Regions from separate parts of the Gelidimonas diazotrophica genome, predicted to be linked through region 1. Evidence: predicted binding sites of a transcription regulator. Region 1 holds the regulator's gene; each other region holds the start of a gene.
The links. Region 1 encodes sigma-54, which starts transcription at its own class of promoters, with help from an activator protein. Its sites were predicted from a motif close to TGGCANGNAANCTGCTTT; they were not measured.
Positions count from the first base shown of each region.

Region 1 (8,031 bases):
CCACCAGTGCCCGCACACCTTCGATGACTTCGCCCTGCTCGAAGCAATGACGCACCATGGTGCGCTCCATGCGCAGGCATTCGGCCACGCTCAGGGCGGCGCTGCGCCGGATCTGTTCCAGCGTCACGCACATCATCAGCGGCGAACGTTTTTGCATGAGGGCCAGAGTCTTTTGGGCGAACGGTGCTTGGTCCTGCGACAGCGATTTGATGATGTCTGGCACTGTATCCTGTGCAAAATGGCGATTGATCGCGTCCCGATGAACCGCCAGCATGCTGGCCTCGGGCGCAATGCCATTGTCGAAGTCGGCTGCGAAGTCGCAAATGGCCGTCCGCACCTCGATATCGTCGCCGGATTCGAGCATTTCTGTTAAGACCGGCAATTGCGACGACGGCAGGAAAAAATCGGCCAGGCCCGCATACAAGGCGTCCGCGGCGGTGATGATGTCGCCGGTAACGCCCAGATAGGTACCGAGTTGCCCTGCACATCGCGACAGAAAATAGCCGCTGCCGACATCCGGGAACAGGCCGATATTGACTTCCGGCATCGCCATTTTGGTGCGTTCGGTCACGATGCGCAGCCGGCTGGCAGGGCCGGCTTGCGCCACGCCCATGCCGCCGCCCATCACCACGCCATCCATCAGCGCGATATACGGTTTCGGATAATGATGGATCAGGTGGTTGAGCGCATATTCTTCGGTGAAAAAATCTTCCAGCAAAGCGCTGCCGCCACGCGGCGTTGCAATGCCGACATCGTAAAAGAAACGAATATCGCCGCCCGCGCAGAAAGCTTTTTCGCTGCTGCTGCGGATCAGCACCGCGCGGATGCCGGTGTCGGCGCGCCACGCCAGCAGCGTTTCAGTGAGAGTCCGGATCATCTCCAGCGACAAGGAATTGAGCGCCTTGGGACGATTCAGCGTGATGCAGCCGATCTGGTTTTCGGTCGAAATGTGAACGTGTTCTGTCATGGTGAAAGTGCGCCTTGGCTGGAATGGTGAATGGAGTTGCAATCGGGTAACAGTAGCAGATTGAACCGATGTATCAGGTACCAAAAAGGGCGCATCTTGCGCCCTTGATTGTTGCGAGTCGAATTGTTCGACTCTGCGTATCTCCTCTCAGGAAATCGCGGACGCTTCCGGCAACTCGGGTTCTCCGTCCCGGTGCTTGATGGCATCGTGTGGGTGGTCTTGTACCTTGCCCTTGTGCTTGATGATTTGGCGGTCGAGCTTGTCGATCATCGTATCGATGGCTGCGTACAGGTTTTGATCCGTGCTTTCAGCGTGCAGCGCTTTCCCGCTGAGATTCAGGTTGATTTCAGCGCGTTGCCGTTTTTCTTTTTCAGGGAGATTGTCAACGCTCAGGATGAGCGCGATATCAATGACATGATCGAAGTGGCGCGTAATGCGCTCGACTTTGGATTGTACATATTCGCGAATGGCGGGGGTTACTTCGAGGTGATGTCCACTGATGGTGAGATTCATAAAACACTCCTATGGAAATTATCGCTGCCTGCTTCGGGCCTGATGGGGCGGCCAGAGTCAAAATGCAGCAACAGTAACTGCATTGCAAGGACTTCAGACGACTGGACTACAAAGACTTTCGCAAATTGACAGGCGGGATTTTGAGCGCTTCGCGGTATTTTGCGACGGTACGACGGGCGATGACCATACCTTGCTCGCCCAGCATGTCGGCGATTTTACTGTCGGAAAGTGGTGTTTTCTGGTTTTCAGCTCCTATCAATTGTTTGATGAGTGCGCGGATTGCAGTGGAGGAAGCTTCTCCTCCGGTTTCGGTGGCGACATGGCTGCCAAAGAAGTATTTCAACTCAAACATACCATGCGGCGTGAGCATGTATTTTTGGGTAGTGACGCGGGAGATTGTGCTCTCGTGCAGGTTTAGTGTATCAGCAATTTCACGCAAGACAAGAGGCCGCATGGCGACTGCGCCGTGGCTGAAAAAATTCCGTTGCCGCTCGACTATCGCTTGTGCAACGCGCAAAATCGTATCAAAACGCTGCCGCATATTCTTGATCAGCCACTTCGCTTCCTGCAGCTGCGACGTCATCGAGCCGCTTCCCTTGTCTTGCTTAAGGATGTTGGCATACAGTGCATTGACCCGCAGGCGCGGCATGACTTCATGGTTCAAACTGACTTGCCAGCCATTTTTGCCGGGCCTGACTATGACGTCGGGCACTACATAATCGGCACTGCCGCTGCCGAATATGGCGCCCGGATGCGGGTTGCATTGCCTGATCAGCGCCTGTGCTTCGCGCAAATCCTCATCGTCGCAATCGAGCAGTTTTCTGAGTTTGCTAAAGTCGCGCTGCGCAAACAAAGCCAGGTGTTGTTCGACGATGGCCAGCGCCAGGCGACGCGTAACGAACGGTGCTTTAGGCAGGCGGCGGATCTGCAGCGCCAGACATTCCGACGGGTTGCGTGCGCCAACCCCGGCCGGGTCGAAACTTTGCAGCAAGGCCAGCGCGAACGTCAGATCTTCCGGCTCGATATCGAGTTCGGACGGCAAGCGAGCGTGGATGGCGTCAAGAGATTCTTCCAGGTAGCCATTGTCATCGAGCGCATCGATCAGCAATTCCAGCAACGCGCGGTCGCGCTGTTGCTGCAAGCTTAAATGGGCTTGCTCCAGCAGGTGCTCGCGCAGAGTGCATTCGTGGGCGCCGAGCTGGGCCCGGCCGTCGTCGTCTTCCGGTGCTTTGCTGGTGCGCGCCACATCGTCAAAACTCCAGTCCGATGCGGCCGTCTGTGCATCGGGCGTATCGAATCCGGCATCTGCTTCGGCGGCGCTGCCGTCTTGCATACTGGCTGGATCGGTTTCAGCTGAGGCTGTGGTGGTGGCAGGGCTGGTGCTGATTGCGCCATCGGCCAGCAAACGCACCGAATGGTCGAGCGGATCGTCCAGCCGTTCCAGCAGCGGGTTGTCGCACAGAATCTGTTCCAGTTCCTGGTGCAGCTCCAGCGTCGACAATTGCAGCAGGCGAATCGATTGCTGCAACTGCGGCGTCAGCGCAAGATGCTGCGAAGTGCGCAGCTGGAGTGATTGCTTCATACCGAAAGGACTTGTCGCATCAGGTGGTTTATCTTCACATGCGGAAATGTTCGCCCAGGTACACCCGCCGTACCGAGGCATCTTCAATGATGTCGTCGGGCTGGCCGCTGGCCAGCACCGCACCCTGGTTGATGATGTAGGCGCGGTCGCAGATGCCGAGGGTTTCGCGCACATTGTGGTCGGTGATCAGCACGCCGATGCCGCGCTCCTTGAGGAAACGCACGATGCGCTGAATCTCGATGACGGCAATCGGATCGATCCCGGCAAACGGTTCATCGAGCAGGATGAAGCGCGGGTTGGTGCCCAGCGCCCGGGCGATCTCGACCCGCCGGCGTTCGCCGCCGGAAAGCGACAGCGCCTGATTTTCGCGCAATTTTTCAATTTGCAAGTCGGCCAGCAGCTTGTTCAGGCGTTCTTCAATGGCAGCTTTCGAGAGCGCTTTGCCATTTTCTTTTTGCAACTCCAGTACTGCACGGATATTGTCCTCGACCGTCAGTTTACGAAAAACCGAGGCTTCCTGCGGCAGGTAAGACAGACCGAGTAACGCGCGGCGATGGATCGGCAGGCGCGAGATGTCGACGCCGTCGAGATCAATGGTGCCGGCGTCCGATGGCACCAAACCTACGATCATGTAAAACGATGTGGTCTTGCCGGCCCCGTTGGGGCCTAGCAAGCCAACCACTTCGCCGCTTTTTACTTCCAGCGAGATGTCGCGCACGACCAGCCGTTTGCTGTAACTTTTTTGCAGCCCGCGCACGCTCAGGGTACTGCCTGGGATACTGGATCGGCTCATCTTATTGGCCCTTTACAGTACGCGGCTGGATGGTCACCTTGATGCGCCCGTTGCCCGGCGTGCCGGCACCGCTGGCGCTGTTGGTAACGTTGAAGAATTCGCTGCCGCTGTTGTAGGAAATGAATTCGCCTTCGACTTCGTCGATGGTCTTGCTGCCATCGAGCCGCTTCAGCTTCGCGTGCGAAAACAATTTGGCTATTTCTGCCTTGGTATCGTATTCGATCCGCTCTGCCTGTCCTTCCACCCACAGGTTGGGACCGCCATCGCGCTTCTGGCGAAAGGTTGCCACTGCACCCGGTGCGCCGTACAAAGTGGCGAACTGATAGCCGGCCGGGTCTGTCGTGACGACCACCTTGCCCGCTTTCATCAGCAGCGTGCCGCGCGTTAAGACCACGTTGCCGATGAAGGTGTTGATCTGTTTGAGATCATCGTAAGCCATTTGGTTGGCTTCGATGTTGGTCGGCTTGTCTGCATCGGCTTTTTCGGCCAGCGCGCCCGCCGAAAAAATCATCCCGGCCAGCGTCAGGGACATCAGAAAAAACCGTTTCATAACGCTATTCCTATCAAAGAGGGTTGGTTGCCGCAGGCTCGGTGCAGTAAGCATCAATGCGCCGACGATGCCGGAAAGCTGCCGCGCACATTGCCCGATACACGCAATTCCCGGGTGGCGTTGTTGGCAAATAGGCCATTGCCCGAGAGCGTGGACTGGCCCAGCAGTACTTTCACCGGCTGGTCCGACTGCATCACATCTTCGTCGGGCAGCAGCAGCAGGTATTCGGTTTCTAGGTGCAGGGCTTGGCTCTGGCCGGAAGCGGGGCGATCGATTTGCACTTTCTTGTGCAGATGCACCTTGCTGTTATCGTCTTCGATGATTGCGCTTTCGGCGCGCATCGTCATCGGTGCGCGTGCCTGGCCCGGGTTGATGATGACCGGTTGCACGATTTGGTAAGAGTCATGCAGTGGCTCGTGGGTGAGCCTGTCGCCGGACATCTTGTAGTGCAGCTGTCCGTTTTTGGCGAGTTGAATGAATTTAAAATTATCGACATAGAAATCGGGTTCGCTGCGGGCAATATCCGGTGCGTTATCGATACCGCTTTTGCGCATCACTTCCAGCACCCAGAAACTGCCCAGCGTCATGACTACACCCAACGCAATGATCACGATCAGGCGCAGGCGATAGGTCGCGCCGGCGGTTTTCATGTCAGGTACGGCGCCAGCGCCGCCTCGTAATTGCCTTGCGCGCGCAGGATGAAGTCGCAAATCTCGCGCGCCGCGCCACGCCCGCCGCCGGCTTGCGTCACGTAATGGACCCGACACTGCACTTCGGGGTGTGCGTTCGGCACACTGGCGGCAAAACCTACCCGCGTCAGGATCGGCAGATCGATCACATCGTCGCCGATAAAGCCGCAGGATTGCATCGGGATTCCGGTCTGCGCCAGCAATTGCTCGAAGGCGTGCCGCTTGTCGTGCATCCCCTGCTGCACATGCACAATGCCCAGATCGGTTGCGCGCCGGGCCACGATGGCCGACTGGCGCGCGCTGATGATGGCGGTGGCTACACCCGATTGCTGCAACAGCTTGATGCCGTGGCCGTCGAGCACGTTGAAGCTCTTGATGACTTCGCCTTCCGGGCCGAAGTGCAGGCTGCCGTCGGTCAGGACGCCGTCGACGTCGAAAATCATCAACTTGACCTGGGTTGCGCGCTGCCGGGCACGTTCGATACGGTCATTGTCCTGCGTCATCAGATGACCTTGGCGCGGGTCAGGTCGTGGATATGCAGCGCCCCGATCAGAACCCCATCAGTGTCGGCCACCAGCAACTGGTTGATGCGGAATTGTTCCATGATTTCAACCGCTTCCACCGCCAACTGGTCGGGGCCGATGGTGCGCGGGTTGGCGTGCATCACGTCGGCGATCAGCAGTTTGCTGAAATCCTGGACATGCTCAATCAGGCGCCGCAAATCGCCGTCGGTAAACACGCCGACGGCGTGAAACCCATCGTCCACCACGGCGGTCATGCCGATGCTTTTGCGGGAAACTTCCAGCAGGGCGGCGCTCAGCGTGGCGTCGACCGCTATGGCCGGAACCGCGTCGCCGCTGCGCATCACGTCGCGCACACGGGTCAGCAGGCGGCGGCCGAGTGCGCCGCCGGGGTGCGAGCGGGCAAAATCTTCGGCCTGGAAGCCGCGCGCATCCAGCAGCGCCACCGCCACCGCATCGCCCAGCGCCAGAGCGGCGGTGGTGCTGGCAGTCGGCGCCAGATTCAGCGGACAGGCTTCGCGGTCGACCCGGACGTTGAGGTGCACATCGGACAGCAGCGCCAGGCTGGAAGCATCATTGCCTGTCATGGCGATGTGTTTGGCGCCCATGCGCTTGATGATCGGCACGATAGCCACCAGTTCCGCCGCTTCGCCTGAGTTGGAAATCGAAATAAAAACATCCTGCGCGGTCACCATGCCGAGATCGCCGTGCGCCGCTTCCCCCGGATGCAGGAACAAAGCCGGGGTGCCGGTTGAGGCCAGGGTCGAGGCGATTTTGCGGCCGATGTGGCCGGATTTGCCCATCCCGGACACCACTACACGACCGCGGCAAGCGAACAAGATGGCAACTGCCCGGCCAATGCGGTTGTCATCGGCGCACAGCCGCCCCTTTAGCGCCAGTATCGCGTCAGCTTCGATTTGCAGCGTTTCACGCGCCAAATCGAGCGCACGCAGCGCTTGGGGTGCGCCGAACGTCGTTGGCAAGTTTTTTGCAATGGATTGATTCATACTGAAAGTATAATCGAATTAGCAAAGCAAAAAACCTGCCAGTGGTAACAAAACTGTCTGCCCTGCGCCAACTTATTAAAAATCATGTTCTCAGCACTGGAAATTACCCTCATTTTGTTAAGCGCCGCGGTGTTGGGCGTGGTCGCTTTTCGCATGCTGCAAATGCCGCCGATGCTGGGGTATCTGGTGGTAGGCATGCTGATCGGACCGCACGCACTCGGTTTGGTGGAAGATAGTAAAAATACCCACCAGCTGGCGGAATTCGGCGTGGTTTTCCTGATGTTTTCGATTGGCTTGGAATTCTCGCTGCCGAAGCTTTTTGCCATGCGCAAAACCGTGTTTGGGCTGGGCATGGCGCAAGTGCTGTTTACGATTGCCGCCGCCATGGCATTTGGCTTGATGATGGCGACTTTGTTGCCGCAGCTGATGTCGATCAGCTGGCAGGCCTCGTTTGCATTGGGCGGCGCGCTGGCGATGTCGTCGACCGCGATTGTGTCGAAGATGCTGACCGAACGCATGGAGCTGGAAAGCGAACACGGGCGGCGCATTATCGCCATCCTGCTATTCCAGGATCTGGCGCTGGTGCCGTTGCTCATTATGGTGCCGGCGCTGGCCGGGGATCAGGGACATTTGCTTGAAACGCTGGCCTGGGCCGGCTTCAAGGCGGTGATTGTGCTGGTCTTGCTATTGTTCATCGGCCAGAAACTGATGCGCTGGTGGTTCCAGGTGGTGGTCAAGCGGCGTTCGCAAGAGCTGTTCATGCTCAATCTGTTGCTGATCGTGCTGGGCGCGGCCTGGATTACCGAAATGGCCGGCTTGTCGCTGGCGCTGGGCTCGTTCATCGTCGGCATGCTGATTTCCGAGACCGAATACAAGCATCAGGTGGAAGAAGACATCAAGCCGTTTCGCGATGTCTTGCTCGGCCTGTTCTTCATTACCATCGGCATGCTGCTCAACGTTACGCTGGTGTTGCAGAACTGGTGGCTGGTGCTGTTATTGCTGCTGGTGCCGGTGCTGTTCAAATTCGTGCTGATAGCCGGCCTGGCCAAAGCCTTTGGCGCTTCCGCCGGAATTGCCTTGCGCACCGGATTGGGGTTGGCGCAGGCGGGTGAATTCGGTTTCGTTTTGCTGAATCAGGCCGGCGCCCTGCAGCTGGTCGATCCGTTCATCATTCAGCTGATTTTGGCCGCGATGGTGTTGTCGATGCTGTTGACGCCGTTCATCCTGGCCCAATCGGACGCCATCGTGCTGAAATTGTCGGCTAACGAATGGATGGTCCAGTCACTGGCGCTGACCCAGATTGCCTCGCGCACGATGTCGAACCAAAAGCACGTGATCATTGCCGGCTTCGGCCGTGGCGGACAGAGTCTGGCCAAGCTGCTCGAAGAAGAGGGCCGGGCCTATCACGC
Region 1 is NZ_CM146349.1:280,995-289,025, forward strand. Features, by position in the region: gene KGFNPO_RS01365 (enoyl-CoA hydratase/isomerase family protein) at 1-967, opposite strand, end outside; gene hpf (ribosome hibernation-promoting factor, HPF/YfiA family) at 1,115-1,480, opposite strand; gene KGFNPO_RS01375 (RNA polymerase factor sigma-54) at 1,587-3,062, opposite strand; gene lptB (LPS export ABC transporter ATP-binding protein) at 3,097-3,855, opposite strand; gene lptA (lipopolysaccharide transport periplasmic protein LptA) at 3,857-4,405, opposite strand; gene lptC (LPS export ABC transporter periplasmic protein LptC) at 4,459-5,055, opposite strand; gene KGFNPO_RS01395 (KdsC family phosphatase) at 5,052-5,597, opposite strand; gene KGFNPO_RS01400 (KpsF/GutQ family sugar-phosphate isomerase) at 5,597-6,622, opposite strand; gene KGFNPO_RS01405 (cation:proton antiporter domain-containing protein) at 6,707-8,031, shown strand, end outside.

Region 2 (8,031 bases), 1.8 Mb from region 1:
TCAACAGCCCGAATGATCAGGGCATTGGCTGGAACGTGTATGCGTCGCTGAAGCGGGTGGCGATCGGCTTCGGCTTAGCGGCAGCAATCGGCATTCCGCTGGGCTTCATGATCGGCCGTTTCACTTTCCTGTCGCGCATGTTCGGTCCCATCATCAGCTTGCTGAAACCGGTGTCGCCGCTGGCCTGGTTGCCAATCGGCTTGTTGGTATTCAAGGCGGCTGATCCGGCTGCGATCTGGTCGATTTTGATCTGCTCGATCTGGCCGATGATCATCAACACCGCCATCGGCGTGCAGCGCGTGCCGCAGGATTACATGAACGTGGCGCGGGTGCTGAATCTGTCGGAATGGAAAATCCTGACCAAAATATTGTTTCCTGCTGTGTTGCCGCACATGCTCACCGGCGTGCGTCTTGCCATCGGCACCGCCTGGCTGGTCATCGTCGCAGCGGAAATGCTGACCGGCGGCGTCGGCATCGGATTCTGGATCTGGGATGAATGGAATAACCTGAACGTGGCGCACATCATCATCGCCATCGTCGTCATCGGCGTGGTCGGTTTGATTCTGGAACAGGCGCTGGTCGCGGTCGCGAAGGCATTCACTTTTGAAGATAGCGGCAACTGATCGCTGTAAAGAAAAATAAGGAAAAATAAGGAAAAATCATGGAAAACCAAGATCACAAGTTCATTGATGTGCAGCACGCTGAAATGGTATTCCACACCAGGAAGGATAATTTTCACGCATTGCACGACATCAACCTGAGCATTCGGAAAGGCGAATTCGTCACCCTGATCGGTCATTCCGGTTGCGGAAAATCGACTCTGCTGAACCTGCTCGCGGGTTTGACGACGGCCACCGGCGGCGTACTTATTTGCGCCAACCGGGAAATCGCCGGCCCCTCGCCGGAGCGCGGCGTGGTATTCCAGAACCACTCGCTGCTGCCGTGGCTGACGTGCTTTGAAAACGTCTATCTGGCAGTCGAACGCGTTTTCGGCGCTGCCGAATCGAAAGCAAAACTCAAGGAGCGCACCAAGGCTGCGCTGGAAATGGTCGGCCTGACCCACGCCGAAACCAAGCGCCCCAACGAGATCTCCGGCGGCATGAAGCAGCGCGTCGGCATCGCCCGCGCGTTGTCGATGGAGCCGAAAGTGTTGCTGCTGGATGAACCGTTCGGCGCGCTGGATGCCTTGACCCGCGCCCATCTGCAAGACGAGTTGCTGAAAATCGTCGCGAAAACCCAATCGACGGTGGTGATGGTCACGCACGATGTGGATGAGGCCGTGTTGCTGTCGGACCGGATCGTGATGATGACCAACGGCCCGGCGGCCACCATCGGCGAAATTCTGACCGTGCGGCTGGCGCGACCGCGCGAGCGCGTCGCCCTGGCGCAGAATGCCTTGTACAGCGAATACCGGACCTCGGTGCTGGAGTTTTTGTATCACCGCCAGGCGCATCCGGCGGAGAAAGAAGTGGCTTAATCGTGGGTAGATACTCTTAGGACTTACGCAATCCCAGAAACGTAGGTCGGAAAAGCGCAGCGCCTTCCGACAATCAGACGCAACGTCGGAAGGCGCTGCGCTTTTCCGACCTACAGTTCTCAGCGAATCACAATCAAATACAGCATCAATATATTCAAAATAATGGCGGTAATGGCGAGGGTGCGCCAGACGGAAACCGGGTCGCGGGTTGCCAGCGGCAGGGTGCCGGCGGTGGTCAGCGGACGCGTTGCACCGCGTTCCAGTGCCAGCAGGAATTCTTCCGCAGTCTCGAAACGGCTGCTGGTGTCTTTGGCCAGCGCCTTCAGCAACACGTTTTCCAACCACAACGGGATGTCGGGCCGGTAACGGCTCGGCGCTACCGGCTCGCCGAAGCGCGGGTGCTGGAACGGTTCGATCTCGCCGTACGGGTAATGCCGGGTCAGCAGGTAATACAGCGTCACGCCGACCGCGTACACATCGGTCTGGCGCGATGGCGGCGCATTGTCGAATTGTTCCGGCGCCAGAAAAGACGGGGTGCCGGCTTGCGGCGCTGGATTGCCTTGTTCGGCTTCGAATCCGGATTGCGCCACGCCCAGGTCCAGCACACGCAATTCGCCATCGTCGCCCAGATGCACATTGGCCGGTTTGATGTCGCGATGGAGGATGCTGCGCCGGTGCAGCGCGCCGATTGCGCGCACCAGTTGCTCGCCGTGGCGGACGACTTCCGGCACCGTGAAGTGCTGGCCGGCATCGAGGCACTGTTGCAGGTTATTGCCGGCATGCCAGGTGCAGAGGTAATACAAGGCGGTTTTGCGTTGCGGCGTGATGACCTGCGGGAAAAAGCGTGCGACCGCCCGTTTTGCCAGCCATTCCTCGTGCGCGAAAGCCGAGCGTTCCTGTTCGTCATTGGCGTGGTCGGGGTGCAGCGTCTTGAGCACCAGCTTGCGCTGCGTGGCCGGATCGAGCACGCGATACAACAGCGTCGCTTGCGACGCATGGATCATTTCTTCAACCAGGTAGCCGTCGATGCTCTGGCCCGCTTTCAGCCTGGGCGGCAGCGGCAAATCGCGCGAGATCGCGACCGCATCGCGCAAGTTTTTTTGCGGCAGCGCATCGACCCGCAATATCAAGGCGCTCAGATTATCTTGCGAGCCGGCTGCCAGCGCCGTATCCAGCAAAGCCTGGCTGGCGTGTTCGATACTGCCGCGGCCCTGCGCCGCCTCGGACAAGACGGCGGTCAGGTCGTATTCCGTGATCGAGGCCCAGACGCCGTCGCTGGCCAGCAGAAACACATCGCGCTGTTGCAGTTCGCCCATGCCGTGGTCGATTGCAAGCCGGGAGTCGAGGCCGATTGCACGCGTGAGCACATGCTGCATTTCGGGCCGGTCCCAGACATGGTCGGTGGTCAGCCGGGACAGTACGCCGCCGCGTAGCAAGTACAAGCGGGTGTCGCCGACATGGGCAAAATAGTAAAACCGGCCGCGCAGCACGATGGCAGTCAGCGTGGTCGCCATGCCGGCCAGTTCCGCCCGAATCGAACCTTGTTGCTGGACCCAGCTGTTGGTGGCCTTGATCACGCGCTCCAGCGCTTGCGTCACCGGCCAGGTATCGGGCGTGGCGTAATAATCGGCCAGCAAACCACGCACCGCGTATTCCGACGCTTCGCGTCCGCCTTCATTGCCGGATACGCCGTCCGCGATAGCGGCCAGCATGCCTTTGGTCGACAGTTCCGGCTCGTTGGGCGTGACCATGCCGAGAAAATCCTCATTGCGTTCGCGTTTCCCAGCGGATGTGGCGTGGCTGGCGGCGATGATCAGTGGCATGGTGTTGTCTCAGTCGGTAATCAAATTCTGTCCACGAAAGACACGAACAAATTCATGGACAATGAATTTGTAAAAACAGTGAGTATATGTATTTTCATGGCATTTTACGCATATTTTTATTGTTGATATAAAATATACTCCATTAAATTCTAAGAAAGAGCCAGGCGCTCGTTCAGCGTGCGAACCGCGTCTGTGCTATCCAAGTGCGCCCTTTTTCGTGGCTTTCGTGCTTTTCGTGGACCATGCTTTTCCGCATTTCCCTCATCATCAAATCTTGGCCGCTGTCATCGCCGCGCTACCCCAAGTGGTGCGCCAGCGGGTCTTGACCATCGACAAGCCGAGCAACGCGACTATCGCCAGCCCTGCAAAGATGGAAAGTCCCAGCTGATAGCTGCCCGTCAATTGCTTCGAATAACCGAGGCTGGATGCCAGGTAAAAGCCGCCGATGCCACCCGCCATGCCGACCAGGCCGGTCATCACGCCGATTTCCTTGCGAAAGCGTTGCGGCACCAGTTGGAATACCGCGCCGTTGCCGGTGCCCAGCGCCAGCATTGCCAGCGTAAACACGATGACGGCCGCGACCGCAGACGGCAGGCCGAAGCTGGCGATCAGCAGAAAACTTGCGGCCAGCACATACATGATCGACAAGGCCTTGATGCCGCCAATCCGGTCGGCCAGACGGCCGCCCATCGGCCGCACCAGCGAGCCGGCGAATACGCAGGCGGCGGTGAAATAGCCGGCAGCCACCGGTGACAAGCCGTATTGGCTGTTGAAGTAAATGGCGAGCGACGATGCCAGGCCGGAGAAGCCGCCAAAGGTGACGCTGTAAAAGAACATGAACCACCATGCATCCTTGTCTTTCAGGATGTGCAAATACTCGACCAGCGACTTCGCCGGTGGTGCCGACGGGGCGTCTTTGGCGTATGTCATATACACCACCAATGCCACGCTCAAAGGAATCAGGGCCAGGCCAAACACGTTTTGCCAGCCATAGGCGATCGCCAGTGACGGCGCAAATAATGCCGCAAACGCGGTGCCGGAGTTGCCGGCACCGGCGATGCCGAGCGCGGTGCCCTGATGCTCCGGCGGATACCAGCGTGATGCCAGCGGCAGCGCCACCGCGAAAGCCGCGCCGGCCACGCCCAGAATGACGCCCAATGTCAGCAAGCTTTGGTAACTTCCCAAGTTGCCCAACCACGCCCAAGTCAGCCCGGCGATCACGATCAGTTGGCCGATCAGTCCGGCTTTTTTGGGTTTCAGATGGTCCACCAGAACGCCCATCACGATACGCAACAAAGCGCCCGCCAATAAAGGCGTGGCGACCATCATGCCTTTTTGTGCGTCTGACAGGCCCAGGTCCTTGGCAATCAGGATCGCGAGCGGGCCGAGCAAAACCCAGACCATGAAGCTGAGGTCGAAGTAAAAGAAGGCGGAAAGCAGCGTCGGGGTATGTCCCGTTTTCCAGAACGATGTTTTTTGCATGATGACTCCTGATATGAATACGCGTCATTAATGCAAGCGCCATGCCATACGCCTGCGTGATGCCTGCACACTTGCCGGCACAACTTGATATGGCGTAAATCGGATAAGGGTTATTTTTGTGCGTTGCACTATTTCAGTGTGATTGCGTGCGGTAAATGCCCTTTAAGGGTGCAAATCTGGATTTCGCCACGGCCATGCACCACAAAACGCACTGGCATCAATTTTGCTCAAGTAAAGCCAACAGACATTTATTTGGGGACCGTGATGAAGAAGTTGAAACTGGTAATGGTGGGTAACGGCATGGCAGGCGTGCGTACGCTCGAAGAGCTGCGCAAGATCGCTCCCGATATTTATGACATCACCGTGTTCGGTGCGGAACCTTATGCCAATTACAACCGCATCCTGTTGTCGCCGGTGCTGGCCGGCGAGCAAACCGTACAGGACATCATGTTGAACGATGTCGATTGGTATGTGGAAAACGACATCACGCTGCATCTGGGCAAAAAGATTATCAAGATCGATCGCCTCAAGCGTCAGGTGATTGCGGAAGACGGCACCGTCGCCGAATATGACCGCTTGTTGCTGGCGACCGGCTCGAATCCATTCATGCTGCCGGTGCCGGGCAAGGACTTGGAAGGCGTGATCGCCTATCGCGACATCGCCGACACCAACGCGATGATAGCCGCGGCGACCAAGTACAAACATGCGATCGTCATCGGTGGCGGCTTGCTCGGTCTGGAAGCGGCCAACGGCTTGAAACTGCGCGGCATGGATGTCACCGTAGTCCATTTGCCGAAATGGCTGATGGAGCGTCAACTGGATGAAGTCGCGGGCAAGATGCTGCAGAAATCGCTGGAAGATCGCGGCCTGCATTTCCTGCTGGGGAAAAACACCGAGGTTATTATCGGCGACGAAGATGGTGGAAAAAGCGGTCATGTAAGAGCGATTCGTTTCACAGACGGACTGGAAATTCCGGCGCAATTGATCGTGATGGCAGTCGGCATCCGTCCCAACACCGCGCTGGCTGAATCGGCCGGCATTTATTGCAATCGCGGCATCGTCGTCAATGACACGATGCAGACCTATGACCCGCGCATTTATTCGGTCGGCGAGTGCGTCAACCACCGTGGCAATGTGTATGGGCTGGTCGCGCCGTTGTTCGACATGGCTAAAGTTTGCGCCAATCATTTGGCCAATTTCGGCATTGGCCGTTATCAGGGTTCGGTCACCTCGACCAAGCTGAAAGTTACCGGCATCGATCTGTTCTCGGCCGGCGATTTTACCGGCGGTGCAGGCACCGAAGAAATCATCCTGTCGGACCCGATAGGCGGCGTCTACAAGAAACTGGTGCTGAAGGACGACAAGCTGATCGGCGCCTGCCTGTACGGCGATACGGTGGACGGCAGCTGGTACTTCAAGCTGCTGCGTGAAAGCCGGGCGATTGCCGAAATTCGCGACAGCCTGATGTTCGGCGAATCGAACACCGGCGACGCCGGTCATGAAGGTTTCACCAAGGCCGCATCGATGCCGGACAGTGCCGAAGTGTGCGGCTGCAACGGCGTGTGCAAGGGCACCATCGTCAAGGCGATCAAGGAGCACGGCTTGTTCACGCTGGAAGATGTGCGCAAGCACACCAAGGCATCGGCTTCGTGCGGCTCCTGCACCGGTCTGGTCGAGCAGATCATCATGTCCACCGTCGGCGCCGATTATTCCGTTTCCAGCAAGGCCAAGCCGCTGTGCGATTGCACCGATCACACCCATCAGGAAGTGCGCGATGCGATCAGGGTCGAGAAATTCCTGAGCATCGCCCAGACCATGGAAATGATGGCCTGGCGCACGCCCAACGGCTGTACCAAATGCCGTCCTGCGATCAACTATTACGTGCTGTCAACCTGGCCGCACGAAGCCCGTGACGATCCGCAATCGCGCTATATCAATGAACGCGCGCACGCCAACATCCAGAAAGACGGCACGTACTCGGTCATCCCGCGCATGTGGGGCGGCGTGACCAACGCATCCGATCTGCGCCGCATCGCCGACGTGGCCGACAAATACCAAATTCCGACCATCAAGGTCACCGGCGGCCAGCGCATCGATTTGCTCGGCGTGAAAAAAGCGGATTTGCCGGGCGTCTGGAAAGACCTTGGGATGCCGTGCGGCCATGCGTATGCGAAGGCATTGCGTACCGTGAAGACGTGTGTCGGCAGCGAATGGTGCCGTTTCGGTACCCAGGATTCGACTTTGATGGGGCAGCAACTGGAGCGTGAATTGTGGAAGATGTACGCGCCGCATAAGGTCAAGATCGCGGTCTCCGGTTGCCCACGCAATTGCGCCGAATCCGGCATCAAGGACGTCGGCGTGATCGGTGTCGATTCCGGATGGGAAATTTATGTCGGCGGCAATGGCGGCATCAAAACTGAAGTCGCGCAATTCTTCGTCAAGGTCAAGACCCATGCGGAAGTGCTGGAATATGCGGGCGCTTTCCTGCAGCTATACCGCGAAGAAGGCTGGTATCTGGAGCGTACCGTCCATTATCTGGAACGCGTCGGCCTCGATCATGCGAAGAAAATGGTGCTGGAGGACGAGGCCAGCCGCAAGGCGTTGTATGAACGCATGCTGTTCTCGCTCGACGGCGAGGTTGATCCTTGGGTTGAGCCAGAGAAGGCGCTGGTTGATATGCGCCAGTTCGTGGCGCTGCCGGCCTGATTTGGTTCTGTTCCCTCTCCCGCAAGCAGGATAGGGAGTTTTGCTCCTCTCTCCCACTTGTGGGAGAGAGGCCGGGAGAGAGGGCGGTGACTATCCCCAAGGTGGTTGAATAGCACAAGCAATAAGTCATGAGTATTTTTAAAGTCACCCTTAAATAATGCGCAAAAGCAGTGTTTTTTTAATATACATCTATCTAGTATGGTAAGGATCTGAAATGTCGAATCAATGGAAAGTCATTTGCAAACTTGCCGATATTCCGGTACTGGGCGCGCGCGTGGTGCAGCGCGATGGGAAACCGGACGTGGCGATTTTTCGCAACGGCGAAGACAAGGTATTTGCACTGGTGGACCGTTGCCCGCACAAGGGCGGACCGCTGTCACAAGGTATCGTGTACGGCGAGCGTGTCGCCTGTCCTTTGCATAACTGGAACATCGAACTCGGTTCCGGCTGCGCCACCGCACCGGATGAAGGCTGCGCGCAAAAATTCAGCGTCAAGGTGGAAGCGGGCGATGTGTATCTGGACGCGGTCGAATTAGCTTCGCT
Region 2 is NZ_CM146349.1:2,320,326-2,328,356, reverse strand. Features, by position in the region: gene ntrB (nitrate ABC transporter permease) at 1-623, shown strand, start outside; gene KGFNPO_RS10810 (ABC transporter ATP-binding protein) at 662-1,477, shown strand; gene KGFNPO_RS10805 (protein kinase domain-containing protein) at 1,597-3,300, opposite strand; gene KGFNPO_RS10800 (nitrate/nitrite transporter) at 3,568-4,782, opposite strand; gene nirB (nitrite reductase large subunit NirB) at 5,047-7,488, shown strand; gene nirD (nitrite reductase small subunit NirD) at 7,703-8,031, shown strand, end outside.
Region 2: KGFNPO_RS10800 (nitrate/nitrite transporter) is a predicted target of sigma-54. The motif match lies at 4,812-4,829, and genes of this name have one in related genera.

Region 3 (8,031 bases), 690 kb from region 1:
GGCCCACTGCGCATCCGGCGTCACATCCAGCAAGACATAAGCTTCCGAGGTGCTATGCAAAAAAATATCGCCCCCTTCCGCCAGGGAAAAGCAGACACCGTAACCGCTTGTGCTGACTTCGGGTAGGCACTGTTGCAGGGCCTGGTTCAGATTTTCAATCCAGGCCTCGGCCTCAAAGGGCGTCAGCAAGTGCATCCAGGGAACGGGTTCAGGAAGCGTCAAAGCCGGCATCCAGGATTACCTGACGAATATCTTCGTGCGACACCATCGGTCCATGCCCGACGCTGGCTTCTGCGTTGACCAGAGAAACCTCAACGTGGCCGATGCCGGGCAGATCCTGGATCGCATTGGTGACCAGGCGAACGCATTGCGCGTTCTCCATGCCAGTCACTTTGATCAGTGTAGTTTTCAATTTTTAGACCGATCTGGCAAAAATCCAATGAAGTATTGACCTTACGCGTTCGCCAAACAGGACGAGTCGGAATCAGTAGTCGGGTTAGTGAGTGTGTAACCCGACATTCCCCGCCGCAAATGTCGGGTTACGCGATGAAGCCGCTAACCCGACCTACTGACTGCTCAACATTACGCCGGCTTGGGGCCTTTGCGATGTGGCTTGGCAAAATCGCTTTTGGCTTTGAACGGCGGTTTGTCACCGAATTTTTTCTCGCCCACGCGTCTATCGCCGCCCGTTTTGGTAGCAGAAAACGGCGTTTTCTTGCCGGCGGGTTTATCGGCGTTATTCGGTGCTTCGCCATCGCGGCTGATACGCAACTGTTGTCCAGCCACCCACACGGTTTTCAGATGATCGAGCAGCTCTTTTGGCATGTCGGCTGGCAAATCCAGCATGCTGTAATCATCCTGGATGTCGATGCGACCGATGTTTTTGGAGTCCAGCCCGGCTTCGTTGGCAATCGCGCCGACAATATTGCCGGGCTTGACGCCGTGCGCATGACCGACTTCGATGCGGAAAGTCTGCATGCCGGCGTCAGTCGGGCGCTCGCTCCGTTCTTTCCTTGGAAAAGCCGGACGCTCGGTTTGATCCTTGCGCTCAGGGCGATCAAACCGCTCCTGCCGTTCAGGACGATCAAACTTGTTGAAACGGGCAGGTTTTTCATCGAACCGGGCAGGCGCTGCTTGTGGCTCGCGCTGTTTTTTATCCAGCAATAGCGGCACATTGCCGCGTGCCATTTTCGCCAATGCCGCCGCGATTTCAAGCGCCGGCACATTGTGCTCGCGCTCATACTCTTCAATCAGCGATGTGAATACTTCCAGTTCGCCCAAGTCCAGGGTTTCGCTGATTTGATCCTTGAACTTGGCAATGCGCACGTCGTTGACCACTTGCACGGTCGGCAATTCCAATTGCGAAATCGGTTGCCGGGTCGCGCGTTCAATCGCCTTCAGCAAATTCCGTTCACGCGGGGTGATGAATAGAATCGCCTCGCCGCTGCGGCCGGCGCGGCCGGTGCGGCCGATGCGGTGGGTATAGCTTTCCGGATCGTGCGGCACATCGTAATTGATCACGTGACTGATGCGTTCCACATCCAGTCCGCGGGCGGCGACATCGGTGGCGACCAGAATATCAATCTCGCCGCTCTTCAATTGCCCGATGGTGCGTTCGCGCTGTTGCTGCTGAATATCGCCATTAATCGCCGCTGCAGAAAAACCACGCGCCTGCAATTTGCTGGCCAATTCTTCGGTACCCAGTTTGGTCCGCGAAAAAATGATCATGCCGTCAAATGTTTCAGCTTCCAGAATCCGCGTCAGCGCGTCGAGCTTATGCATGCCACTGACCAGCCAGTAGCGCTGGCGAATATTGTCGGCGGTGCCTGTTTTGGCGGCGATCGTGACTTCCGTCGGCTTACGCAAATAGGTTTGGGCGATGCGCTTGATGGCCGACGGCATGGTGGCGGAGAACAACGCGGTTTGGCGCGTTTCCGGTGTTTCCTGCAAGATGCGCTCGACATCATCGATGAAACCCATGCGCAGCATCTCATCGGCTTCATCGAGTACCAGCGTTTTCAGTTTCGACAGATCCAGCGCCCCCTTATCGAGGTGATCAATCACACGACCGGGCGTACCAACCACCACATGCACGCCGCGGCGTAATGCGGAGAGTTGCGCGCCATAACTCTGGCCGCCGTAAATCGGCAGCACATGAAAGCCGGGAATATGCGCGGCGTAACTCTGGAATGCTTCTGCCACCTGAATCGCAAGCTCGCGCGTCGGCGCCAGCACCAGCGCTTGCGGTGTGGTCTGCTTGAGGTCGATGCGGGCCAGAATCGGCAACGCAAAAGCGGCCGTTTTACCGGTGCCGGTTTGCGCCTGGCCAATCACGTCGCGATTGTCCAGCAAAATAGGAATCGTGGCCGCCTGAATCGGCGACGGCAACTCATAGCCGAGATCCTGCAGAACGCGCAACAACGGCGCACTGAGGTTTAAATCGGCAAATAACGGAATAGGTGTTTCAGACATGGTGACGCTCACAAGTTCGCTCGAATCGCACTATGCGAAAGAACGTGGTGCGCAGTTTACTCTGTTGTTGCGCAGGTCGGGGGGGCCGATACCGAGGGTGAATGATGCTAATTGCAAACCAGTCGCATGGCGCAGTCTCAGAAGGCTTCACACGGCCACTAATATTTGGTCGCGACTGACTAGAGTTGACTGCCGCCTTTCGGCGCGCACATTTCGAAGATTGCTTAATTTTGAAGATTGCCTATTCCGATTCCGGCTGATCGAGCCTGTGTAGCTTGCGGTACAGCGAGCGCTCGCTAATGCCTAATTTCGCGGCCAGTTCTGCGCGGCTACCGCGATGGGTCTGGAGTTGGGCGCGCAACGCGTCTCGCTCAATCTCGCGCAGCGGCCGGCCGGGTCCATGAATCGCTGCTTGCAGAGAGTGCGCTGGCTGCAACCCGGCGACAGGCTTCAGAAGCGCTGCCGGGCGAGCATCGGAGTCGAGCGCCCGCTCCACATGCGCCAACTCGATCACCAGCCCGTCGCACAGCAGCGCCGCACGCTCCAGCACGTTGCGCAGTTCGCGCACATTGCCCGGAAATGCGTGCTCGCTTAAGCGCTGCAACGCGTCGCGTGACAGCCTAAGCTGCCGCTGCGGAGCCACCCGTACCAGCAGCGCGATTGCCAGAAGCGGGATATCCTCGACACGCTCGCGCAGTGCCGGCAAGCGAATCGGGAAAGTGCTGAGGCGATAGTACAGATCTTCCCGGAAACGCCCATCGGCAACCAGGGATTGCAGGTCGCGATGCGTGGCGGACACAATGCGTACGTCAGTGCGGCGCAACTCGGTGCTGCCCACGCGGCGATAGGTGCCGCTTTCCAACAGGCGCAACAACTTAACCTGCATCGGCAGCGGGATATCTCCCACCTCGTCAAGGAACAGCGTTCCGCCGCTGGCCGATTCCACCAGTCCGGGCTTGGCGGCGTTGGCGCCGGTAAAGGCACCGCGCTCGTGCCCGAAAAGCTCGCTTTCGAACAATGTCTCCGTCAGACTGGCGCAGTCCACCACTACCAGCGGTGCACTGGCACGTGGGCTGGCTTCATGCACCGCGCGCGCCACTAGCTCCTTGCCGGTGCCTGATTCGCCCAACAGCAGCACACTGGCGTCCGATGGCCCGACACGCGCCACCAACTCCAGCATCCGCTGAAAGGTCGGCGCACGGCCGATCAGCCCTTGCGCTGCCGGCTGCCCCTGGGCTACCCGCAGCGGCTCCATCTTCTCGATAAAGTAAGTCTGATCGCCTTGCGCGTCGTGCAGCGGTACCAGCTCAATGTTGACGTAGGCCTCGCCCCGCGGTGTGTGGTGCAAGTGCAGCACCCGCTCGCGTTGGCCGGATTCACGGGCGCGTGCCAAAGGGCAATTTTCGCCGGATTGGTCGCACGGGGCGCTGAAGTGGTGCGACACCTCATAGCAAGTGCGTCCGATCACGGAAGCTTGCGGGCTGAACTGACGCCGGTAGGCCGCGTTCGCGGCAACGATGCGGTACTGGCGATCAAACAGGATGTGCGGCTCCGGCAATCCCTCCAGGTAAGACACCAGCTCAGGCAAAGGACGAGACATCAGGAGTTCTCCACAAGCGGGGCAAAAAACGCCATTACAAGACTGCCATTATGGCATTGACTGCCAAAATGGCAGTCAAAAATGATGCCATTGTGGCACACAATCATTCCAAAAAATATCCAAGTAATTGTTTTTAAACATTTTTACTGAAATTCGCAATGTGGCACAAAACGTGCAGTGCTTAGAAGCATGACTCGTAATCAACAAGGCCTCCTTCGCCACTTAATAATTGCCGTGCTCATCAAGCTGGTCGTGTTGAGTGTGCTTTGGCGGATGTTCGTGCGTGATGCCCGCGTGAGCGCCCGATTCGTGCCGCGTGCGTTGGTCTGGCGCTGGCTGTTCCCGGAATGGGCCTGCGTTGTGGCATTCGCGTTGGCTGGCTTGCGCAACTTTTTGCATTGATAACACTATGTATTTTCGCATTCTCCATGACGAAGTTAGTGGCACGATGAGTTACCTGCTAGCCGACCTCGACGCCGGCGCAGCGGTGCTGATTGACCCGCGCAGTGTCGACCTTCCCGTGCTCCATGCCATGCTCGATGAACACCGGCTGCGTCTGCAGTGGGTGCTACGCACGCACGAGCACGACAGTCGGCTGCCCGGCGAAGCCGAAGCGTTGCAGGCGTTGGGTGCGCCCTGCATAGAGCATCAAGTCCCATCCGCCAACGCTGGCCTGCTGGCTTTTGGCAATGAACATCTGCGCGTTATTGCCACTCCCGGCCACACGCTGGGCTGCCTGAGCTTCCTGTGGCGTGACCGGCTGTTCTGCGGCGACCTGCTCGCCGTGGACGCCTGCCCATATCAACCGCGACCGGCACTGCCCGAAGCCCTGTGGGACAGCGTCACGCAAAAGGTTTTCACACTACCCGCTGAAACGCTGCTGTTCAGCGGCCATGCGTATCGATCCAGGTCGGTTAGCAACGTGCTAGAGCAACGCCGCTGGCATCCATGGTTTGCCGGTGCCAGCCGCGACGTGTTTCTGTCGCGCGTAGCAGCGCCATCGGTCGCCACCGACACCACAACCTGAGCGCTATATGTGAGAAGGGCCTTCTCTTATGTATTTCGCCAATGTATTGGCAGCATTCGAAGAATCTACAAACGCAAAATGAAACAGGAACTAGACCGCCATATGGATACCAGAATCAACCACGACATTGCCCATAACCTATGCCTCCAACATGTGCCTATCGAAACCGATGCAGTTATCGTCGGCGCTGGACCGGTTGGCTTGTTCCAGGTATTTGAGCTTGGATTACTTGAGATTAAAGCGCACATCATCGATTCGCTGCCAAAAGTGGGAGGGCAGTGCGTGGAACTTTATCCCGATAAACCGATTTACGACATTCCGGCGGTGCCCTCTTGCACCGGCCAGGAACTGACCGACAACTTGCTCAAACAAATTGAGCCATTCGGCGCCACCTTCCATTTGAACCAGGAAGTCACATTGGTGGAACGACGCAAGGACGGGCGTTTTAATCTTGAAACCTCCACCGGTACGTGCTTTATCACCAAAACCATTTTTATCGCAGCCGGGGTCGGTTCATTCCAGCCGCGCACCATCAAGGTTGACGGCATCGAGCGCTTTGAAGGCACGCAACTGTCCTATCGGGTCAAGAATCCCAGTCAATACGAAGGCAAGAATCTGGTCATCATCGGCGGCGGAGATTCCGCGCTGGATTGGGCGTTGCATTTTGTCGGCAAGGCTGAATCGGTAGTTTTGCTGCACAGGCGCGAGGATTTCCGGGCGGCCCCGGCGTCTGTCTCCAGGATGAAAGAGTTATGCGACAACTACGAGATGCAATTTCTGGTTGGTCAAGTAAGCGGTTTTGAAACCCGGGATGCGCTCTTGTCCGAGATCAGAGTGATTGGGCCGGATGGCGTTACCCGTCGCTTGCCACTCGACCAACTGCTGGTGTTTTTCGGCCTGTCTCCCAAACTTGGGCCGATTGCCGAATGGGGTCTCGACATCGAGCGCAAGCAATTGAAAGTCGACACCGAAAAATTTGAAACCAACATACCGGGGATTTTTGCGGTTGGCGACATCAACACCTATCCCGGCAAGAAAAAACTGATCTTGTCCGGCTTCCATGAAGCCGCACTTGCGGCGTTCGGCGCAGCACCGTACATATTCCCGGAAAAGAAAATTTACATGCAGTACACCACCACCTCACCAAAGCTGCACAAGATTCTCGGTGTCGAGAGCCCAGTATTTGATTAATCCGGATTTGTTGTGCACTTTGGAAATACCGATGAATACCCAAGCAGCTGTGACACCCTACGAAGCATTAGGCGGCGAGACCGGCGTACGCGCACTGGTGGTCCGTTTCTACACGCTGATGGACGAGCTTCCCGAGGCTTACGCCGTGCGCCGCATGCATCCTGAAAGCGTCAAGGACAGCGCCGAAAGCCTGTTCGAATTTCTTTCGGGCTGGTTCGGCGGACCGTCACTCTATATCCAGAAAAATGGCCACCCGCGCCTGCGCATGCGGCATGCGCCCTATGCGGTCGGATCGGTGGAGCGCGACGAGTGGATGCTGTGCATGACGCAAGCACTGACCGAGCAGGTGACGGATCAAGTGCTGCGCAGCGGCCTGATCGAAACCTTTGCCCAGATGGCTGACCACATGGTCAACACCGAAGCGGGTTCTGCACCCTGTTCCAATGCAGCTCTTGCGCCATGAAAAAACAATGGATATTTCTGGTACGCACGAAGGATTTGACGACCAGAACGACGTGCGCCGTCAGACCTCGCATTTCTGGTTCCGGCCATCCATACTGACACTGAGCCTATCCAAACATTATTCCCAACTCTGGAGAACCCATGAAAGCCTTTCAGGATTATTACCCCGAAAACCTGTCGCACTGCTACGGCTGCGGCCGACTTAATGCACACGGCCACCAGATCAAGACCTATTGGGATGGCGATGAGACCGTCACGCGATTCACGCCCGAGCCCTACCACATGGCCGTGCCGGGCTTTACCTATGGCGGCCTGATCGCTTCGCTGATCGACTGCCACAGCACCGGTACCGCCGCCGCAGCCATGTACCGTTCTGAAGGCCGGGACATGGACACGCTGCCAGCTTTCCGTTTCGTCACCGGCTCGCTGCATGTGGATTACCTGAAACCAACGCCGCTCACGGGTACGCTGGAAATTCGCGGCCGCATCAAGGAGATCAAAGGCCGCAAAGTGGTGGTGGAAACCACGGTGCTGGCCGGTGGCGTAGCCACGGCACGCGGTGAAGTGGTAGCAGTGCAAATACCGGAGAACTTTGGAGCGACCAACGCTTAGAACAGCGTAGATAGCAGTTTTTTAAAAAATAGGGAGTATTGCCGATTTTATGGCATTTTCCGCATATATATATTGCGGAAAAAAATATACTAACGTTAGTATTAAGCTGACATCGAACTCTCGCATGGCAATCTGGGGAACTGGTCCGGCGCACTCGATTGCCACCTAAAAGCGGCCGGACTGCCATGCGCGCAACAACTCAACCCATATCACAAAGGATTACGATGAAAACCGCTCACGATCTCGTCACCGCCGCCAAGACCCGCATCCAGGAAATTTCGCTGGATGACACTGAACAAGCCATCCTCGACGCCGACGTTTTGCTGGATGTGCGCGAAGCGGACGAATACGCCGCCGGCCACCTTCCCGGCGCCATGCATATCTCACGCGGCATGCTCGAATTCAAACTCAGCAACACTCCTGAACTGAACTCACGCGATCTGAAAATCGTGCTGTACTGCAAAACCAGCGGGCGCGCTGCGCTGGCTGCCTGCGCGCTGCACGACATGGGTTACCTGCAGGTGAAGTCGATAGCAGGCGGCTTCGATGCCTGGGCCGGTGCCGGCAAGCAGGTTGTGAAACCGGCGTTGCCGACCTTCGAATAAGCCAGCTAACAAACCGAATAACAACCCGAAGCCACAAACATCATGCAACCGCCCGCCATCCA
Region 3 is NZ_CM146349.1:970,145-978,175, reverse strand. Features, by position in the region: gene KGFNPO_RS04565 (hypothetical protein) at 1-231, opposite strand, end outside; gene KGFNPO_RS04560 (heavy-metal-associated domain-containing protein) at 209-412, opposite strand; gene KGFNPO_RS04555 (DEAD/DEAH box helicase) at 583-2,472, opposite strand; gene KGFNPO_RS04550 (sigma-54 interaction domain-containing protein) at 2,714-4,072, opposite strand; gene cydP (cytochrome oxidase putative small subunit CydP) at 4,262-4,474, shown strand; gene KGFNPO_RS04540 (MBL fold metallo-hydrolase) at 4,482-5,099, shown strand; gene KGFNPO_RS04535 (NAD(P)/FAD-dependent oxidoreductase) at 5,202-6,290, shown strand; gene KGFNPO_RS04530 (group II truncated hemoglobin) at 6,322-6,753, shown strand; gene KGFNPO_RS04525 (PaaI family thioesterase) at 6,894-7,364, shown strand; gene KGFNPO_RS04520 (rhodanese-like domain-containing protein) at 7,589-7,969, shown strand.
Region 3: cydP (cytochrome oxidase putative small subunit CydP) is a predicted target of sigma-54. The motif match lies at 4,234-4,251, and genes of this name have one in related genera.

Region 4 (8,031 bases), 860 kb from region 1:
TCTTCCGTCAAGCCAACCCCAGAGGTGATCAGGTTGGTGTAATAACCGAGCCGGTAGCCTTCGGCAACCAAGTCTTCCAGGTCCTCGCGCAGCAGCGGTTCACCGCCGGAAAACCCCAGTTGCGCCGCGCCTAGTGCGCGCGCCTGCCGCATCACGTCGATCCATTGCGCGGTGCTCAGCTCATTGCGGTTCTGCGCATAGTTGACCGGGTTGTAGCAAAAGATGCAATGCAACGGACATCTATAGGTCAGTTCGGCCAGTAGCCACAGCGGTGGCGCGATGCCAGCCGGCTGATCCTGCTCGATAGTGGTGACGTGTTCAGACAAGCCAGCCGCGCGCATATGCTTCCTTCAGAAAATCCTGCACTTCATCATCCAGATTACTGACTGCAAACGCTTGCTCAAGATCGGCTACGATGGTCGCAACCGCGTTGCTGCCATCACAGCGCTTGAGGATTTCCGCTGCGCTTTGATTCAGCTTGACCATTCCTTCCGGATACAGCAGCACATAGGCATCCTGCACCTGTTCCCATTGCAGACGGAACAGTCTTGATAGTTTGGGCAACTCGGTCGATCTATCCATGTTGCGTCCTTAAATGCGCGCGGAATAGGCCAGTTCGATCGCATCCATCATCGACCACAGCACGTCGAGCTTGAATTGCAAAATCTCCAGTGCGCGCTGCTGCTGCATGCGTGTGGTGAAATGGTCTAGCGTGACTTGCAAGCCATGCACCACATCACGCTCGGCGAGCGAAATCCGGCTGCGAAAGTATTGCAGCCCCTGCTCTTCTATCCACGGATACAGCGTGGGCCAGTTGGCCAAACGTTCCTTATGGATCTTGGGTGCGAACATCTCGGTCAACGATGAACACACGCCTTCCTGCCACGGCGATTGGCGGGCGAAATTGACATACGCATCGACCGCGAAACGCACCCCCGGCACCACGTGGCACAAAGACCACAGTTCACTGCGCGGAATGCCGACCGCCTCACCTAAGCGCGCCCACGCCTCGATCCCGCCGGCATTGTCTTCCCAGCCGTCATGATCATGGATGCGCAAAATCCATTTGCGGCGGGTTTCCCGATCCGGGCAGTTGGCGAGGATCGCGCCGTCTTTTTGCGGAATATTGATCTGATAATAAAAGCGGTTGGCGACCCAACCGCGAATCTGCTCCGGGCTTAGCTGGCCGTTATTCATCCGGATGTTGAATGGGTGATGGATATGGTAGTGAATTTCCTGCGCCAACAACTGGCTCTTGAACTGTTCCCTGTCCCAGGGCAGATCGATGCGCGTTGCTGCTTGCTGCATGACGTTGATAGCGGCGTTCATAGCGTGATTTCCATTCCGTCGTGGGCGATTTCGATGCCATGCCGCAGCAGCGTCGCGTGTTGTTCCGAATCCTCATCGAGGATCGGATTGGTATTGTTGATGTGAATCAGGATCTTTCGGGCAGCATCCATGCGGTCCAGGCATTCGATCATCCCGCCCGGGCCGGATTGCGCCATATGCCCCATGTCGGCAGCAAATTTGGTGGAAAAGCCGTGCTGGATCATTTCATCGACGCTCCAGAAGGTGCCGTCCACCAACAGGCAATCCGCACTGCGCATTGCCGCTTCGACTTGCGGCTCGATTTCACCCAGACCGGGGGCATAAAATACTTTCTTGCCGGTCGCCCGATTTTCGATGATCAGACCGATGTTGTCGCCAGGATGCGGATTTTCCCGATGCGGCGAATATGGCGGAGCCTTGCTCGACAGCGCCAGCGCTGTAAACCGAATGCCATCGATACCCGGCAATTCGATTGCTTCCATACGGCCTTGCCTGATGGGCAGCGGATGCCATTGCACGCCGCAGTAATAGGACAACACCGGGACCAAAGGCAGACCGGTGCTCAGGTCGTCCCACACCGATGCGGTGCAATACAGCGGAATCGGCTTGCCTTCTCGCAGCATCAACAGGCCGGTCGTGTGATCCACCTGTGCGTCCATCAGCAACACCGCGGCAATGCCGGTGTCGCGAGACTGGCGGCAAGGTTGGAGCGCCGGCGTGGCGCGGATTTGGGTCAGGATATCGGGCGAAGCATTGATCAACACCCAATTCTCGCCATCAGCAGAAACCGCGATGGATGATTGCGTTCGTGCTCTGGCATTCAAGGTGCCGCGGCGCATTCCATCGCAATTGGCGCAATTGCAATTCCATTGCGGGAAGCCGCCGCCTGCGGAAGAACCCAATACGATGATTTTCATGATCTGGCCACAATGGCTATATTGAGTGCGGCGCTTGAGTTTGAAATAGCGCTTGAAATAGCATCAGACGCCGCACAGGGACAATTCCTTTAAATCAGCGATTGGCAATGTACATGGTAATTTCAAAGCCAAAACGCAGATCGTTAAAGGCCGGTTTGCTCCATTTCATGATGATCTCCAGGTGTTATAAAGTGTAGGTATGATTTGTGATTACCGCACTGCCATGACCGAATCGTATCGATGACAATGCCAACAATCAATCACCTAAACGCAATTTCCATGCCGCAGCCCGCACCCGCACTTTTGCGTCAAGGATATTTGCCGGTTGACAATGGCCACGCCGTCTATTTTTCCGAGCACGGGAATGCGTCCGGACCGGCCAGCGTGGTGCTGCATGGCGGTCCGGGCAGCGGCTGCAACCGTTCCATGCTCGACTGGTTCGACCTGTCACGCCAGAGGGTGATTTTGCTGGATCAGCGCGGCGCAGGGAAAAGCTTGCCGGCAGGCCATTTGGCCCACAATACGACTGCTGAACTGGTGTCAGACATCGAGCGACTGCGCCAAACCCTGAAGATCGCGCGCTGGTCGGTGGTGGGAGGCTCCTGGGGCAGCACTTTAGGCATCGTGTATGCGGGCAGCTTTCCACCAGCGGTAAGCAGTCTGATATTGCGCGGGATATTTCTTGCCAGCCGGCGTGAAATGCATTGGTTCTTCCAATCGCTCGCTGCGCTGGCGCCACAAGCATGGCTGCAATTGACGGCAGGCTGGACCCCGCAGCAGAAAAGCAATGTGCTCCAATCCTTAACGTCACTGTTGCACAATGGAGCAGCGGCAGAAATGCAAGATGCGGCGCAGCGCTGGAATGATTATGAAGCCGCCATCATGCAGGCAATGACAGGTCAACCAGCAGCACGCCAGTCACATGATTTGGGGAAATTAATCGGCAAATACCGCTTGCAATCGCATTATCTTTCGCAGCACTGCTTCCTGAATGCACGCGCCATTTTCCGCTACGCCCGCGCCGCATGCAAAGTGCCGACCGTGATCGTGCACGGCACCCATGACTGGATCTGTCCGCCGGAAAATGTCATCCGCTTACAGAGATGTATGCCCGATGCTGCGGTTCGCTGGGTCGAAAAAGGCACGCACACCGCATCTGATCCTGCAATCTGCGCCGCGCTAAGCAACGCCGTGCGTGACATGCTGCAATATTCTTGAAATAGGCGCTAAGCCCGGATGATAAGGTGTTACCTGGCTGCGGAAGTCTTGCGGTAAATGGTGTTGCGGGAGACTCCCAACGCCCGCGCAGTGGCGGAAACATTGCCGTGGTGGCTTTCCAACGATTTTTGTATCACTGAAATTTCCATCTGTTCGAGGTTGGTTCCACTGGCAACAAATTGGCTGGTGCTTGCAATCGATGCACGGTTTTGTGTGAATTCGACATCTTCAAAAAAATCGTCCGGAAGATGCTCTTTGCGAATTTCATGGCAGTCCTCGGCCATCACAATCGCGGTGCGCAGCAGATTGGTCAACTGGCGGAAATTCCCTGGCCAGTTATGCTGTTTGAATAACTGCATGATGTCCGGCGCCAACGAATAAATCACGGAGTTCGATTCCAGAGCGAGCACCTTGTTGATCACCGTTTCAAGGTCGGTGCGCTCTCGTATCGGCGGCAATTTGACGACCAGTCCGTTTAAGCGGTAATACAAATCCTCGCGAAACTCCCCTTTGGCAATCTGCTCGCGCAGATTCCTGTTGGTGGCGCAAATCAGTTCCACATTGACCGGAATCGATTTGGCACTACCCAGTGGCGTAACCATACGCTCCTGCAATACGCGCAACAAACGGGCTTGCAAACTCAGCGGCATGTCGCCGATTTCATCCAGGAACAAAGTGCCGCCGTTGGCTTGCAAAATTTTACCGAGGCTGCCTTTCTTGCGTGCGCCGGTAAAAGCGCCATCTTCATAGCCGAATAGCTCCGACTCGATCAGGGTTTCCGGTATGGAAGCGCAATTAACCGCGATAAATGCGCCTTTCGCACGCGGAGAATCGTTGTGGATGGCCTGGGCCAGCAGTTCCTTGCCGGTCCCGGTCTCGCCCATCACCAGAATCGGAATATCGCGCCCCAGAACTTTGGTGACTTTTTCGATCACCGCTGCAATTTGCGGGTCGCCGGTATTCAGGTAACGCAAGCCCGACAGCCGGCGCGTTGTCTGGATGGAGGTCTGCTGGCTGCCTTGCTGGTTTTGCTGTTGGTTTTGCTGTGATGCGCTGTCGGACTGCGGCGCCACATTGGACGAATGCTGGAATACGCTATGGGCCAAGCGCAATTGGGCCCGGCCGTATACGCGCACGCCGTTATGCAGGCACAGATTCAACAATTCCGGCGCTGCGGTACGGTAATGGTCGAACAGCGCGGACACCGGCAAGCCGAACAACGAACTGAATGTATGCGAGTGCAACGCGGAAAGCGACAAACCAAGCTGAAACAGCGCACTGCGATTGGCCGATAGAAACCGTCCATTCGGAGCAAAGGAGGCGATGCCCTCCATCAAGGTGCCGATGAACTCCGGGCGGGTATTGAAATGCAGCAGGATGCCGTCCTGAAAGGCTGACGAAAACAGCTGATTCTCGATCATTTGCGCCGACATGCGCACCAAGGCCATCGTGTGTTTATGGAAACTGCGCTGGTCGCCAGTGACATCGAGAACGCCAATTACATTGCCTAAGTAATCGAAAATCGGCGCGGCAGAGCATGTCAGAAAATGATTGGCCCGCAGGTAATGCTCGCCGGCATGAATCATGGTCGGCGTTTGCTCCACGATGGCAGTGCCGATTGCGTTGGTGCCCTTGCTTTGTTCCGACCAGATGACTCCGGGCTTGAGCGCCACCCGATCGGCTTTTTCCAGGAAATCGTCATCGCCCAGCGTATGTATGATCAAACCGTTAACGTCGGTCAGAATCACCATGTTGTGCGTATTGATGATTTGCTCATACAGCGTCTCCATCACCGGCAACGCATGAATATGCAAGTTCTGATTCTGCTCGACCAAGAACGACAAATCGGAACCGTCCAGCGCATTGAAATCGGGCTTATCGCCTTCAGCGAGCCCGTAGGCAATGGAACGCTGATGTGATTTTTCTATGGTCATGCAGATATTGCTGGCAGCAAGCGTGCCAGCCAATGATTTACAAATATTCACCATCACTGATAGTCCCGAAGTAGTTTTATATTGATATATCGATGCTGAAACTATTCACATTCGGCAAGATTTTTCAGATGAAATCATGAAATTCACCAAATGCATAATAGATATTATGTTTTTTAATGTAGCACTTGTTCAAAAAAGATGCAAAAGCAAGTTGCCATGTTGGGAAACTGCATGGCATGGCTATTGCATGTCGTCTGCCATTAGTTTTAAAACTTAAAAATGGAGACATCATGAAATCAACCCTGAACACCCTTGCCATTGCGTCTTTGCTAGCGGCGGTAACTTTGACGCCTTTCGCGGCCTTTGCCCACGGCGATGTTGTGCCACATGCGGTCGATGCCAAATCCTTGCCGCAACTCGGTGAAACATGGCGCGAAGAAAATCCTTACCGCAGCAACAAAGAAGCGGCAAAACTGGGCGCCTCGGCATACAACCAGAATTGCGCGCGCTGCCATGGACTGGAAGCAATCTCGGGTGGGATCGCACCTGATTTGCGATTATTGGATCGCGATTGCATGGGTCAGAAAAACGAGACTAAAAAACAGGCTTGCTACAAGGAAACCGATAATTATTTCCTGACCTCGGTACGTCGCGGCAAAGTCCGCAACGGCGCCGTGTACATGCCGCCGTTTGAAGGCATCCTCAGCCAGGAAGCCGTCTGGGCCTTGAAGGCATATCTTGAAACCGTTCGCGTAACAGAATAAGCAATTCATTCCATTTCTGCATGGCAGGGGTGGCTGTATCGATAATTCAATTACTTGACGGGAAATGCCATCATGAACAGTTTTTCTTTGCGCCGGACAGGCTTGGCGCTATCGCTGGCCTGTGCGGCCTTGACCGTCGTAGCGCCGGCGCATGCAGATTTGGCAAAAATCAGGCAAGCCGGAGTACTGAAAGTTGCCGTATACAATGATTTCGCGCCATTTTCAGCAAATAACGCTGGCATTGATATCGATTTGGCCCAAGCGCTGGCAAAAAAATTGGGCTGGAAAGTGAGCCTGTTGCCGTTTCCTGCTGGTGAAAACCTGAATGACGACTTACGCAACATGGTCTGGAAAGGACACTATCTGGGCTACGGCCCGGCAGACCTGTTGATGCATGTGCCAGTGGACCGTAATTTGATGGCAGAAAATGACAAAGTGGAAATTTTTGCGCCATACCACCGTGAAACGGTACGCCTGGTTCGCAACAGCACAGCAATTCCCGCATTCGACGGACTGGATGCATTGTCAGGGAAGAACATCGGCGTTGAAAAAATCTCTATTGCCGCCATCGTGTTGCTCGGTGAACAAGATGGCAAGTTCCGGGATGACATCAAAATTTATCCTACGCCGATTGAAGCTCTGGAAGACCTGAAGGCCGGCAAACTCGACGCCGTCTTGGCCAGTCAATCCGAAATCGAATCGGTATTCAAGGGCGATGTCGGTTTTCCGGTGAGCCCGGTTTCCTTCCCGCGCCTGCCGAATAAGGGCTGGGTGGTCGGAATGGCAGTGAAAAAAAATGATGCAGAACTCGCCAGGTTGTTGCAAACAGCGACCGACGAATTAATCGCTTCAGGAGAACTTGCAAAAATATTCGCAAAATATGGAGTACATGTCGTCACCCCGTAATTCAGCACTGTGTTCCCGTGTTATGCCTGTAATTCCGGGAAACGCGCCGTTTTCCGGACGGCGCCGTTTTTATCGATCAGCAGGAGATCCACATCCGGCAAGTGCGCGGCAAGTGCAAACGCCTGGTCCGCTCCCATGACCATGAAGGCGGTGGAAAGACCATCGGCCAGGATGCCGGTCGGCGCCACCACCGTGACACTGGCCAGCGCCGGAGGCGAGTCGCCGCTGGCTGGATCGAAAATATGATGATGGACGAAGTCTGAACTGAAAACCGTTGCATAGTCCCCCGATGTAGCCACCTTGCGGCCATCCATTCCCACTCTGGCCGAGATTGCATCGACTTGCCTTGGATGGCGAATACCCAGACTCCACGGCTGACCAGGCGTCTTGCTGCCAATCGAGCCGAACTCGCCAGTGTCCAGCAGCGCATGCCGCACGCCTCTTGCTTGCAAAGCCTCCAGCGCCAGATCCACCGCATATCCTTGCGCCAGCCCATTGAGCGTAATCGCCATACCCGTCGTGTGCAATCGCACTTGCTGCTGGCGAACCTCAAGCCGCCGCCAGTTGACCAGCGATTTGGCAGCGGCTATTTCTTCCGGCGCGGGAAGCGCGCTTCTGGATCGGGCCTCGCTGAATGCACGCCACAACGGTTGCACCGTGATATCGAAAGCACCCGCCGTCAGCATGGAAAGTTGCTGCGCGAACGCCAGCACATACAGCAGATGGCGATCGGGCGCATCCACGATGCCGTGCCGATTCAACTGGAAGACCTGGCTGCGCTCCTGATACAAACTCATCAGCGCATCGATTTTCTTGACCTGCTGTAAGGCGTCCTGAATCGCTGCCTGCGCCGATAGTGCATCGCCATGCAATACCTTGATAGTCACTGTGGTGCCGAAAGCCAGATCCGAACCTGAATACAGTGCCAATCCTGGGCCTGGCCATGAAGAACGGTGCAGCGGA
Region 4 is NZ_CM146349.1:3,254,621-3,262,651, forward strand. Features, by position in the region: gene pqqE (pyrroloquinoline quinone biosynthesis protein PqqE) at 1-341, opposite strand, end outside; gene pqqD (pyrroloquinoline quinone biosynthesis peptide chaperone PqqD) at 319-582, opposite strand; gene pqqC (pyrroloquinoline-quinone synthase PqqC) at 592-1,329, opposite strand; gene pqqB (pyrroloquinoline quinone biosynthesis protein PqqB) at 1,326-2,246, opposite strand; gene pqqA (pyrroloquinoline quinone precursor peptide PqqA) at 2,341-2,415, opposite strand; gene KGFNPO_RS15160 (alpha/beta fold hydrolase) at 2,526-3,464, shown strand; gene KGFNPO_RS15165 (sigma-54-dependent Fis family transcriptional regulator) at 3,494-5,398, opposite strand; gene pedF (cytochrome c-550 PedF) at 5,689-6,162, shown strand; gene KGFNPO_RS15175 (substrate-binding periplasmic protein) at 6,235-7,068, shown strand; gene KGFNPO_RS15180 (FAD:protein FMN transferase) at 7,089-8,031, opposite strand, start outside.
Region 4: pedF (cytochrome c-550 PedF) is a predicted target of sigma-54. The motif match lies at 5,631-5,648, and genes of this name have one in related genera.